Regions from separate parts of the Streptomyces sp. NPDC093801 genome, predicted to be linked through region 3. Evidence: predicted binding sites of a transcription regulator. Region 3 holds the regulator's gene; each other region holds the start of a gene.

Region 1 (4,207 bases), on a different contig from region 3:
GTACGAACCGCTCGAAGATCCGGCCCCGGTCCGCCTCCGGGATCCCCGGGCCGTCGTCCACGACCTCCAGCACCACCCACCCGTCGCGGGCGAGGGCCCGCACCACGACCCCTCCCCGGGCGTACCGCAGGGCGTTGTCCACCAGGTTGGCCAGCGCCCGCTCCAGCCGCGCCGCGTCCCCGTACGCCGGGACCGGCGCCGGTGCCTCCAGCCGCAGCGGCACCCGGGGCGCGGGCCGGCGCGCCGCGTCCTCCGCCGCCAGCAGCGAGAGGTCCACCGGTTCGGGGCGCGGCGCGGGCCCGCCGTCGAGGCGGGCCAGGAGCAGCAGGTCGGCGGCGATCCGCTGGAGCCGCTCGGTGTCGGCCAGCGCTGCGGCCACCGACGCCCGGTCGGGGCGCTCCATGGCCAGGGCCACCTCCAGCCGGGAGCGGACGGCGGCCAGCGGGTTGCGCAGCTCGTGCGAGGCGTCGGCGGTGAACTGCCGCTGCCGGGCGTCGGAGCGCTCCAGCCGGTCGAGGGTGTCGTTGACGGTCCGGGCCAGCCGGGCGATCTCGTCCGCGCCGCCCGGGTCGGGGACGCGGCGGTCCAGCTCGCTCGCGGTGACGGCGGCCAGCCCGGAGCGGATCGCGGCGACGGGGCGCAGCGCGTGCCCGGTGGCCCACCAGGCCAGGGCCGCCGCGAAGGCGGTCAGCGGCGGGGCGCCGGCGAGCAGTCCGACCGCGACGGCGCGGGTGGCGTCGTCGACGTCGCCGAGGACGGTCATCGCGTACACGGTGTGCGGGGCGGCCGGATCGTGCGCCGCGGGCGGGCCGGGGGCGGCGACCGCGACGACCACGCGCCGCTGTCCGCCGGCGTGCGCGGGCGCCAGCACGGCCGACCGGGAGTCCTGCCCGGGCCCGGGGCGCAGCCCGTCGAGGCGGGGGATGTCCCGGGGCTCCCCGCCGGCGGCGGTGCTCGCCACGGTCCGGCCCTGCGCGTCGCGTACGAGGACCAGGTCGACGCCCGTCTCCGGTGCGGGCAGCCGGCCGCCGGGCGGGAGGGTCCGGGTGTCGACCTGCGCGGCGACCTTCCGCGCGGCGAGCTCGGTGCGGCCGGTGGTGTTGTCGAGGAGGTTGCCGCGCAGCAGGGTGTACAGCCACAGCCCGCCGGTGGCGAGCACGGCGGCCATCGCGAGCGCGGCGGCGAGCGCGGTCCGCGCGCGGAGACTGCTCACCACCCGTCAGCCGCCGTCGGGGGCCATGCGGTAGCCGGTGCCGTGGACGGTGAGGATGGAGCGGCGGCCGAAGGGCGCGTCGATCTTCTTGCGCAGGGAGGAGACGTAGACCTCGACGATGTTGGGGTCGATGCCGTGCGGGGAGTCCCAGACCTCGTCGAGGATGTCCTGCTTGGCGACGGCCCGGCCGGGCCGCTCCATCAGGCAGGCGAGGACGCCGAGCTCGCGGGCGGTGAGTTCGATGTCCCGCGCGCCGCGGCGGCAGCGGCGGTCGTGCGGGTCGAGGACCAGGTCGCCCGCCCGCAGGACGGCGGGTCCGGGGGCGGCGGGACCGGCGGCGCGGCGGGCGAGCGCGCGCAGGCGGGCGCCGAGCACGACGAAGGAGAACGGCTTGGTGAGGTAGTCGTCGGCCCCGGCGTCGAGGCCTTCGGCCTCGTCGTACTCGCCGTCCTTGGCGGTGAGCACCAGGACGGGGGTGGGGTCGCCGTGGGCGCGCATGCGGGCGCAGATCTCGGCGCCGCCGGGGCCCGGGAGCATGAGGTCCAGCAGGACGACGTCGTACGGCCCGCCGGTGAGGGCCAGTTCCAGCCCCCGGTGCCCGTCGTGGGCGACCTCGACGCGGTGGCCCTCGGCGGACAGGCCCTGCCGGAGGGACTCGGCCAGGTTCTCTTCGTCTTCGACGACCAGGATGCGCACCCGTCCAGCCTCACACACCGCGTGCCGGACCGGTCCGGGGGCGGGGCCGGACGCGGCGGGGGCCGGGTTTGGGCCAAACGGGGCGACCGGCGGCCGGAATGCATGGAACCAGTGGACCGTGTTGGCACTCCGCTTGACCGAGTGCTAATCGCCGGAATAGTGTCACACCTGGCACTCGCCCCCGGTGAGTGCCAACACAGCGACAGGCAGGTCCGGCACCCGCGACGACGGATCGACCTGGTCGCCACCTCAGACAGTTAACCCCGGATCTCCGAAGGGGGAGGTCGGATCGTGACGACCGCCAGCTCCAAGGTTGCCATCAAGCCGCTTGAGGACCGCATCGTGGTCCAGCCGCTCGACGCCGAGCAGACCACGGCCTCCGGCCTGGTCATCCCGGACACCGCGAAGGAGAAGCCCCAGGAGGGCGTCGTCCTCGCGGTCGGCCCGGGCCGCTTCGAGGACGGCCAGCGTCTCCCGCTGGACGTCTCCGTCGGCGACATCGTGCTGTACAGCAAGTACGGCGGCACCGAAGTGAAGTACAGCGGCGAGGAGTACCTCGTCCTCTCGGCCCGCGACGTGCTCGCGATCGTCGAGAAGTAATCACTTCTCACGCATTGCTTTGAACTGCGCCCCTGGTCACCCCGCTGATTGCCGGGCGGCGAGGGGCGCGGTTCGTTAAACCCGAGTTTTCGAGAGGGCTGAACCGCTCCCATGGCGAAGATCCTGAAGTTCGACGAGGACGCCCGTCGCGCCCTCGAGCGCGGCGTCAACAAGCTTGCCGACACGGTCAAGGTGACGATCGGCCCCAAGGGCCGCAACGTCGTCATCGACAAGAAGTTCGGCGCCCCCACCATCACCAACGACGGTGTCACCATCGCCCGCGAGGTCGAGCTGGACGACCCGTACGAGAACCTCGGCGCCCAGCTCGTGAAGGAGGTGGCGACCAAGACCAACGACATCGCGGGTGACGGCACCACCACCGCCACCGTGCTCGCCCAGGCGCTCGTCCGCGAGGGTCTGCGCAACGTCGCCGCCGGCGCCTCCCCGGCCGCCCTGAAGAAGGGCATCGACGCCGCGGTCAAGGCCGTGTCCGAGGAACTCCTCGCGACCGCCCGCCCGATCGAGGACAAGTCCGACATCGCCGCCGTCGCCGCGCTCTCCGCGCAGGACTCGCAGGTCGGCGAGCTCATCGCCGAGGCGATGGACAAGGTCGGCAAGGACGGTGTCATCACCGTCGAGGAGTCCAACGCCTTCGGCCTGGAGCTGGAGTTCACCGAGGGCATGGCCTTCGACAAGGGCTACCTCTCGCCGTACATGGTCACCGACCAGGAGCGTATGGAGGCCGTCCTCGACGACCCGTACATCCTGATCAACCAGGGCAAGATCTCCTCCATCCAGGACCTCCTGCCGCTGCTGGAGAAGGTCATCCAGGCGGGTGGCTCCAAGCCGCTGCTGATCATCGCCGAGGACGTCGAGGGCGAGGCGCTCTCCACCCTCGTCGTCAACAAGATCCGCGGCACCTTCAACGCGGTCGCCGTCAAGGCCCCGGGCTTCGGCGACCGCCGCAAGGCGATGCTCCAGGACATGGCCACCCTCACCGGTGCCACCGTCATCGCCGAGGAGGTCGGCCTCAAGCTCGACCAGGCCGGTCTGGACGTCCTCGGTTCCGCGCGCCGCGTGACCATCTCCAAGGACGACACGACCATCGTCGACGGTGGCGGCAACGCCGCTGACGTCGCGGGCCGCGTCAACCAGATCAAGGCCGAGATCGAGTCCACGGACTCCGACTGGGACCGCGAGAAGCTGCAGGAGCGCCTGGCGAAGCTCGCCGGCGGCGTCTGCGTCATCAAGGTCGGCGCCGCCACCGAGGTGGAGCTCAAGGAGAAGAAGCACCGTCTCGAGGACGCCATCTCCGCGACCCGCGCCGCGGTCGAGGAGGGCATCGTCTCCGGCGGTGGCTCCGCGCTCGTCCACGCCGTCAAGGTGCTCGAGGGCAACCTCGGCCTGACCGGCGACGAGGGCACGGGTGTGGCGGTCGTCCGCCGCGCCGCCGTCGAGCCGCTGCGCTGGATCGCCGAGAACGCCGGCCTCGAGGGCTACGTCATCACCTCGAAGGTGGCGGAGCTGGAGAAGGGCAACGGCTTCAACGCCGCCTCCGGCGAGTACGGCGACCTGGTCAAGGCCGGCGTCATCGACCCGGTCAAGGTCACCCGCTCCGCGCTGGAGAACGCCGCTTCCATCGCCTCCCTGCTCCTCACGACCGAGACCCTGGTCGTCGAGAAGCCGGCGGAGGAGGAG
Region 2 (4,207 bases), on a different contig from region 3:
GCCCCATCTTCGCCTGCGTCGAGTGTTTCGGTCCGCTGGAGGTCGCCTACGAGCTGCCGGCCGGGGACCCGGAGGCCCTGCGCGCGGCGATCGAGGCCGGCCCGAACAACATCTGGCGCTACGCGCCGCTGCTGCCCGTCCCCGCGGACGTGGCCTCGAAGCCCAGCCTGAACCCCGGCTTCACCAAGCTGGTGGACGCGGCGAACCTGGCCAAGGAGCTGGGCGTCACCGGCAAGCTCTACGTCAAGGACGACTCCGGCAACCCGACGCACTCCTTCAAGGACCGCGTCGTCGCGATCGCCGTCGAGGCCGCCCGCGCCTTCGGCTACACCACCCTCTCCTGCTCCTCCACCGGCAACCTGGCCGGCGCCGTCGGCGCAGCGGCCGCCCGCGCCGGCTTCCGCTCCTGCGTGTTCATCCCGCACGACCTGGAGCAGGGCAAGGTCGTCATGGCCGGTGTCTACGGTGGCGACCTGGTCGGCATCGAGGGCAACTACGACGACGTCAACCGCTTCTGCTCCGAGCTCATCGGCGACCCGCTGGGCGAGGGCTGGGGCTTCGTCAACGTCAACCTGCGCCCCTACTACGGCGAGGGCTCCAAGACCCTCGCCTACGAGATCTGCGAGCAGCTCGGCTGGCAGCTGCCCGACCAGATCGTCATCCCGATCGCCTCCGGCTCGCAGCTCACCAAGATCGACAAGGGTCTGCAGGAGCTGGTCAAGCTCGGTCTGGTCGAGGACAAGCCCTACAAGATCTTCGGCGCCCAGGCCGAGGGCTGCTCCCCGGTGTCGACGGCCTTCAAGGCCGGCCACGACGTGGTCCGCCCGCAGAAGCCGAACACGATCGCCAAGTCCCTGGCCATCGGGAACCCGGCGGACGGCCCGTACGTGCTCGACATCGCGCGCCGCACCGGCGGTTTCGTCGAGGACGTCACCGACGAGCAGGTCGTCGAGGCCATCAGGATCCTGGCGCAGACCGAGGGCATCTTCGCCGAGACCGCGGGCGGCGTGACCGTCGGCGTGACGAAGAAGCTCATCGAGAACGGGCAGCTCGACCCCTCGCTGACCACCGTGGTCCTGAACACCGGTGACGGCCTCAAGACCCTGGAGGCGGTGTCCGGCACCGGCCAGACCGCCACCATCCGCCCGAGCCTGGACGCGTTCCGCGCCGCCGGCCTGGCCTGACCCTTCCCCAGCACTCCACGGAAAGGCGGTAGCGCCATGAGCGTCAACGTCCGCATCCCCACCATCCTGCGCACCTACACCGGCGGCGCCGCCGAGGTCCCGGCCGAGGGGGCGACCCTCGCCGAGGTCATCGACTCGCTGGAGGCGAACCACCCGGGCATCGCCGCGCGCGTCCTGGACGACCAGGGCAAGCTGCGCCGCTTCGTGAACGTCTACGTCAACGACGACGACGTGCGCTTCGAGGGCGGCCTGCAGGCGGCGACGCCGGACGGCGCCGGCGTCTCGATCATCCCCGCCGTGGCGGGCGGCTGCTGACCCCGGGAATCTGAATTGCCCCCTCCGCTAAAAGCGGAGGGGGCAATTCTGCTTGATTGGGCGCGGTAGAGTTGGGGAAGTCCCCTCCGTTGTTCTTGCCCGCCGCATATGAACGGGCTGCGAGAGGGTTGACATTGAGTCAACATGCGTGTGCCTTTTGGGGCATTGGTGAGGGTTGTCTGGCCCGACTTGCCCAGGAATAGGCCAAATTTTCAGCCCATTTCCCCGTTTGCGCGTGTCCAGATTTCTCGTCGGAATGACCTGTTGCAGACAGCAGCGGTGCAGATACATTCAGCCCCGGTCGAGGCGTTCCGGCGCAAGTTCTGACCCGGGTCCGCGAAGTGCGGACCTGCGCAAGGGCCAGTAATAGGGGAGTTAGGCATGGCTCAGGGCACCGTCAAGTGGTTCAACGCGGAGAAGGGCTACGGCTTCATCGCGGTCGACGGTGGTGCGGATGTGTTCGTCCACTACAGCGCCATCCAGATGGACGGGTACCGCACCCTTGAAGAGGGTCAGCGGGTCGAGTTCGAGATCTCGCAGGGTCAGAAGGGTCCGCAGGCTGACATGGTCAAGCTCGCGGCCGGCTGAGTCGAAGCGCGATCGGCCACCGACGCACGCGCCAACACGTGAGGGGCCCACATCCCGGACGGGATGCGGGCCCCTCACGTATGTCCGGACGCCCGGGCGCGGAGGTCCCGGCCCGGCATGGCTCGAAGCCGCTTGCACTCGTGGGGGCCGAGTGCTAATCATTGGCGTTAGCACTCTCCGGGTGAGAGTGCTACAAGACGAGGACCGGGCCGGTGAGGCCCGCAGGGTCCGGCGGGAAGGAACCGCCGGGTCGGCAGGCCGTCCGTCGCGGGCGCGGGCGCGGTCCGGAGCAATCCACCCTCCCCTGACGTCTGGCGGCGTAGGGGGAACCCCAGTCCTGGAGGACCACTTCAGATGGCCAAGATCATTTCGTTCAACGAGGAGGCCCGGCGCGGTCTCGAGCGTGGCATGAACCAGCTCGCCGACGCCGTCAAGGTCACCCTTGGCCCCAAGGGTCGCAACGTCGTCCTTGAGAAGAAGTGGGGTGCGCCCACGATCACCAACGACGGCGTCTCCATCGCCAAGGAGATCGAGCTCGAGGACCCGTACGAGAAGATCGGCGCCGAGCTGGTCAAGGAAGTCGCCAAGAAGACGGACGACGTCGCCGGCGACGGTACGACCACCGCCACCGTCCTCGCCCAGGCGCTCGTCCGCGAGGGTCTGCGCAACGTGGCCGCCGGTGCCAACCCGATGGCCCTCAAGCGTGGTATCGAGAAGGCCGTCGAGGCCGTCTCCGCCGCCCTGCTCGCCCAGGCCAAGGATGTCGAGACCAAGGAGCAGATCGCTTCCACGGCCTCCATCTCGGCCGCCGACACCCAGATCGGCGAGCTCATCGCCGAGGCCATGGACAAGGTCGGCAAGGAAGGCGTCATCACCGTCGAGGAGTCCCAGACCTTCGGTCTGGAGCTGGAGCTCACCGAGGGCATGCGCTTCGACAAGGGCTACATCTCGGCGTACTTCGCCACCGACATGGAGCGTATGGAGGCGTCGCTCGACGACCCGTACATCCTGATCGTCAACTCCAAGATCGGCTCGGTCAAGGACCTGCTGCCGCTCCTGGAGAAGGTCATGCAGTCCGGCAAGCCGCTGCTGATCATCGCCGAGGACGTCGAGGGCGAGGCCCTGTCGACCCTGGTCGTCAACAAGATCCGCGGCACCTTCAAGTCCGTCGCCGTCAAGGCCCCGGGCTTCGGCGACCGCCGCAAGGCCATGCTCGGCGACATCGCCATCCTCACGGGCGGCACGGTCATCTCCGAGGAGGTCGGCCTCAAGCTGGAGAACGCCGGTCTCGACCTGCTCGGCCGCGCCCGCAAGGTCGTCATCACCAAGGACGAGACCACCATCGTCGACGGTGCCGGTGACAGCGACCAGGTCCAGGGCCGCGTCAACCAGATCCGCGCCGAGATCGAGAACTCCGACTCGGACTACGACCGCGAGAAGCTCCAGGAGCGCCTCGCGAAGCTGGCCGGCGGCGTGGCCGTCATCAAGGCCGGTGCCGCGACCGAGGTCGAGCTCAAGGAGCGCAAGCACCGCATCGAGGACGCCGTCCGCAACGCGAAGGCGGCCGTCGAGGAGGGCATCGTCGCCGGCGGTGGCGTGGCCCTGCTCCAGGCCTCCTCGGTCTTCGAGAAGCTGGAGCTCTCGGGTGACGAGGCGACCGGCGCCAACGCCGTGAAGCTCGCGCTGGAGGCCCCGCTGAAGCAGATCGCCGTCAACGGTGGTCTCGAGGGCGGCGTCGTCGTGGAGAAGGTGCGCAACCTGGCCGTCGGCCACGGTCTGAACGCCGCCACGGGCGAGTACGTCGACATGATCGCCGAGGGCATCATCGACCCGGCGAAGGTGACGCGCTCCGCGCTGCAGAACGCCGCGTCCATCGCCGCGCTGTTCCTGACCACCGAGGCCGTCATCGCCGACAAGCCGGAGAAGGCCGCCGCCGCTCCGGGCGGCATGCCGGGCGGTGACATGGACTTCTGATCGGCCCCCGGCTGATCGGCTGTTCTCGAACGAGGGCGGCACCCCTTCCCGGCGGAGGGGGTGCCGCCCTCGGGCGTTTCCGGGGGCGGGTCGGTGGGCGTAGTCCTTGAGCTTTGAGCTCCGGGCGCCCGCAGCGCCCGGGGGGT
Region 3 (4,207 bases):
TCGACCCGGTCGTCGGGCAGTGCGTCCTGCCGGCCATCCCGGTCGGCGAGGGGGACGACGCCGACCACCGGGCCCAGCGGGTCACGAAGTTCGGTGAGCCGCTGCCGCCGGGGCCGCTCGGCATCGAGCTGGACACGGGCGACTTCGGCACGTTCCAGGGAGTCAGGCCCCACCGCCGTCCGTGACGAAGTCGATCAGCTCCTCCACCCGCCCGAGCAGCGTCGGCTCCAGGTCGCGGTAGGACGTCACGCGGGACAGGACGTGCTGCCAGGCGGCCCCCGTGTTCTGCGGCCAGCCCAGGGCCCGGCAGACGCCCGTCTTCCAGTCCTGGCCGCGCGGGACCTCCGGCCAGGCCGCGATGCCCAGCGCCGACGGCTTCACCGCCTGCCAGACGTCCACGTACGGGTGGCCCACCACCAGCACGTCCCGGGAGGTCACCGAGGCCGCGATCCGCGACTCCTTCGACCCCGGCACCAGATGGTCCACCAGGACCCCGAGACGGGCGTCCGGCCCCGGGGCGAACTCCGCCACCACGGCCGCGAGGTCGTCGATCCCCTCCAGGTACTCCACCACCACGCCCTCGATCCGCAGGTCGTCGCCCCACACCCGCTCGACCAGCTCGGCGTCGTGCCGCCCCTCGACGTAGATCCGCCCCGCCCGCGCCACCCGGGCCCGCGCCCCCGGGACGGCGATCGAGCCCGAGGCCGTACGGGCCGGCGCGGCCGGAGCCCGCGCGGGGCGGGTCAGCGTCACCACCGCCCCGTCCAGCAGGAAGCCCCGCGGCTCCAGCGGGAACACCCGCCGCTTGCCGAACCGGTCCTCCAGGGTCACCGTGCCGGCCTCGCACGCCACCACCGCGCCGCAGAAGTCCGTACCCGCCACCTCGACCACCAGATCGGGGTCGGCCGGCACCTCCGGCACGGCCTTGGGGCGCTTCCACTGCGGGGTCAGGTCGGGGGAGTACTCGCGCATCCGGCCGACACTAGGAGCGCGGCCGCCCGCACGCCCGCGACACGCCGAAACGGTCCGCCAGTGTGGCGCGTTGCGCACGCACGAAGTCCGCGTCCACCACCGCTCCGTGACCCGGTACGTACAGCGCGTCCTCCCCGCCCAGCGACAGCAGCCGGTCCAGGGCGGCCGGCCACTGGCCCGGCACGGCGTCCGAGCCGGCCTGCGGCTCCCCGGACTCCTCGACCAGGTCCCCGCAGAACACCGTCTCCCGCTCGCCCGGCACGAAGACCGCCAGGTCGTGCTGGGAGTGCGCGGGCCCCACGTTGGCCAGCAGCACCTGCACCCCGCCCAGCTCCAGCGTCCACTCGCCCGACACCAGGTGCCCCGGCGCCTTGAGCAGGTCGCAGGCCTCGGCGGCCTCCTCCTCCGCCAGACCCTGGGCCACCGCGCTCACCCGCAGCTCCTCCCGGCCGGCGGACGTCCCCACCAGCCGGTCCAGGCCGACCGCCCCGTAGAACTGGGCGCCCGCGAAGGCGGAGCCGCCCAGTACGTGGTCGAAATGTCCGTGGGTGAATGCGATATGGGTCACGTGCCGGCCGGCCAGCCGCTCCACCTCGGCGCGGATCCCGGCCCCCTCCCGGACGCTCGATCCGGGGTCGATCAGGAGCACCGAGTCGTCCCCCACCACCAGCCCCACCGTGCAGTCCCACACCGGGAGCCGTCGTCGGCCCGCCCGCCCGGTCAGCCGTTCCCAGCCCGCCTCTTCCCATCGCATCTCCATGCCGCGACGCTACCCTGGCGGGCCGCCCTTGCCCGCGGCGTACCACCCGGCCGTACACTGACCGGGGGATCTCTGGCACTCGGACGCGCAGAGTGCCAGCCGATCACCGCCGCAGGACCGCCCGACCAGGACCGCCCGACGACCGACCGCATCCGGAGGTGTGCGCGATGCTCAGTGAACGCAGACTCGAGGTGCTGCGCGCCATCGTCCAGGACTACGTCGGGACGGAGGAGCCCGTCGGCTCCAAGGCCCTCACCGAGCGGCACAAGCTGGGCGTCTCACCGGCCACCGTGCGCAACGACATGGCCGTGCTGGAGGAGGAGGGCTACATCGCCCAGCCCCACACCAGCGCCGGCCGGATCCCCACCGACAAGGGCTACCGGCTCTTCGTCGACAGGCTGGCCGGAGTCAAGCCGCTGTCGACGCCCGAGCGCCGCGCCATCCAGAACTTCCTCGACGGGGCCGTGGACCTCGACGACGTCGTCGGCCGCACGGTACGGCTGCTCGCGCAGCTGACCCGCCAGGTCGCCGTCGTCCAGTACCCGTCGCTGACCCGCTCCACCGTCCGGCACGTCGAGCTGCTGTCGCTGGCCCCCGCCCGGCTGATGCTCGTCCTGATCACCGACACCGGACGGGTCGAGCAGCGCATGGTCGACACCCAGACCCCCTTCGGCGAGAACTCCCTCGCCGATCTGCGGGCGCGGCTCAACAGCCGGGTCGTCGGACGCCGCTTCACCGACGTCCCGAACCTGGTGCAGGACCTTCCGGAGTCGTTCGAGATCGACGACCGGGCGACCGTCAAGGCGGTGCTCGCGACCCTTCTCGAAACCCTGGCCGAGGAGGCGGAGGAGCGGCTGATGATCGGCGGCACCGCCAACCTCACGCGCTTCGGACATGATTTTCCCCTGACGATCAGGCCGGTGCTCGAAGCGCTGGAGGAGCACGTGGTGCTCCTCAAGCTGCTGGGCGAGGCCGGGGAGTCGGGGATGGCCGTACGGATCGGGCACGAGAACGCCTACGAGGGACTCAACTCCACGTCGGTCGTCTCCGTCGGCTACGGTTCGGGCGGCGAGGCAGTCGCCAAACTCGGCGTGGTCGGACCGACCCGCATGGACTACCCCGGAACGATGGGAGCGGTACGCGCAGTGGCACGTTACGTCGGACAGATCCTGGCGGAGTCGTAAGTGGCCACGGACTACTACGCCGTACTCGGCGTGCGCCGCGACGCATCGCAGGACGAGATCAAGAAGGCCTTCCGCCGCCTCGCGCGCGAACTCCACCCGGACGTGAACCCGGACCCGAAGACGCAGGAGCGCTTCAAGGAGATCAACGCGGCCTACGAGGTCCTCTCCGACCCGCAGAAGAAGCAGGTCTACGACCTCGGCGGCGACCCGCTGTCCTCCTCGGGCGGCGGTGGCGGCGCGGGCGGCTTCGGAGCGGGCGGCTTCGGCAACTTCTCCGACATCATGGACGCCTTCTTCGGCCAGGCCTCGCAGCGCGGACCGCGCTCGCGGACCCGCCGCGGCCAGGACGCCATGATCCGCCTGGACCTGGAGCTGGACGAGGCCGCCTTCGGCACGACCAAGGACATCCAGGTCGACACCGCCGTGGTCTGCGGCACCTGCTCCGGCGAGGGCGCCGCCCCCGGCACCTCCGCGCAGACCTGTGACATGTGCCGCGGCCGTGGTGAGGTCTCGCAGGTCACCCGGTCCTTCCTGGGCCAGGTCATGACCTCGCGCCCCTGCCCGCAGTGCCAGGGCTTCGGCACCGTGGTCCCGACCCCGTGCCCCGAGTGCGCGGGCGACGGTCGGGTCCGCTCCCGCCGCAGCCTGACGGTCAAGATCCCGGCCGGTGTCGAGAACGGCACCCGGATCCAGCTCGCGGGCGAGGGCGAGGTCGGTCCCGGCGGCGGCCCCGCCGGCGACCTGTACGTGGAGATCCACGAGCTGCCGCACCCGACCTTCCAGCGGCGCGGCGACGACCTGCACTGCACGGTCACCATCCCCATGACGGCCGCGGCCCTGGGCACCAAGTGCCCGCTGGAGACGCTGGACGGCATGGAGGAGATCGACGTCCGGCCCGGCACCCAGTCCGGCCAGGCCATCCCGCTGCACGGGCGCGGCGTCACGCACCTGCGCGGCGGCGGCCGGGGCGACCTGATCGTCCACGTCGAGGTCACCACCCCCGGCAAGCTGGACGCCCAGCAGGAGGAGCTGCTGCGCCAGCTCGCGAAGCTGCGCGGCGAGGAGCGGCCCATGGGCCAGTTCGCGCCGGGCCAGCAGGGTCTGTTCAGCCGCCTGAAGGACGCGTTCAACGGCCGCTGACCGCCCCGGCGGCAGCGTATGCAGGAGCCCGGTACGGACACCCCGTACCGGGCTCCTGCCCGTAGGGCCCGGTGCCGCCCCCGGCTCCGGAAAGCGGACTATGCCAGGCGAATGCCGTGATTCGGCGCCGTGACCCGGACATGGCACGATG

The links. Region 3 encodes HrcA, which represses chaperone genes, less so after heat shock. Its sites were predicted from a motif close to TTNGCACTCNGNNNNNCNGAGTGCNAA; they were not measured.
Region 1: a site for HrcA is predicted at 2,031-2,057, ahead of groES (co-chaperone GroES). Genes of this name have one in related genera too.
Region 2: a site for HrcA is predicted at 2,219-2,245, ahead of groL (chaperonin GroEL). Genes of this name have one in related genera too.

The regions. Positions count from the first base shown of each region.
Region 1 covers NZ_JBFBDP010000005.1:199,960-204,166, reverse strand. The annotation lists gene AB0469_RS07545 (HAMP domain-containing sensor histidine kinase) at 1-1,213, opposite strand, end outside; gene AB0469_RS07540 (response regulator transcription factor) at 1,220-1,909, opposite strand; gene groES (co-chaperone GroES) at 2,201-2,509, shown strand; gene groL (chaperonin GroEL) at 2,621-4,207, shown strand, end outside.
Region 2 covers NZ_JBFBDP010000010.1:93,299-97,505, forward strand. The annotation lists gene thrC (threonine synthase) at 1-1,184, shown strand, start outside; gene AB0469_RS13605 (MoaD/ThiS family protein) at 1,221-1,499, shown strand; gene AB0469_RS13610 (cold-shock protein) at 1,881-2,087, shown strand; gene groL (chaperonin GroEL) at 2,442-4,061, shown strand.
Region 3 covers NZ_JBFBDP010000018.1:65,380-69,586, forward strand. The annotation lists gene AB0469_RS21720 (Uma2 family endonuclease) at 1-185, shown strand, start outside; gene AB0469_RS21725 (DUF3097 domain-containing protein) at 163-972, opposite strand; gene AB0469_RS21730 (MBL fold metallo-hydrolase) at 983-1,732, opposite strand; gene hrcA (heat-inducible transcriptional repressor HrcA) at 1,900-2,916, shown strand; gene dnaJ (molecular chaperone DnaJ) at 2,917-4,056, shown strand.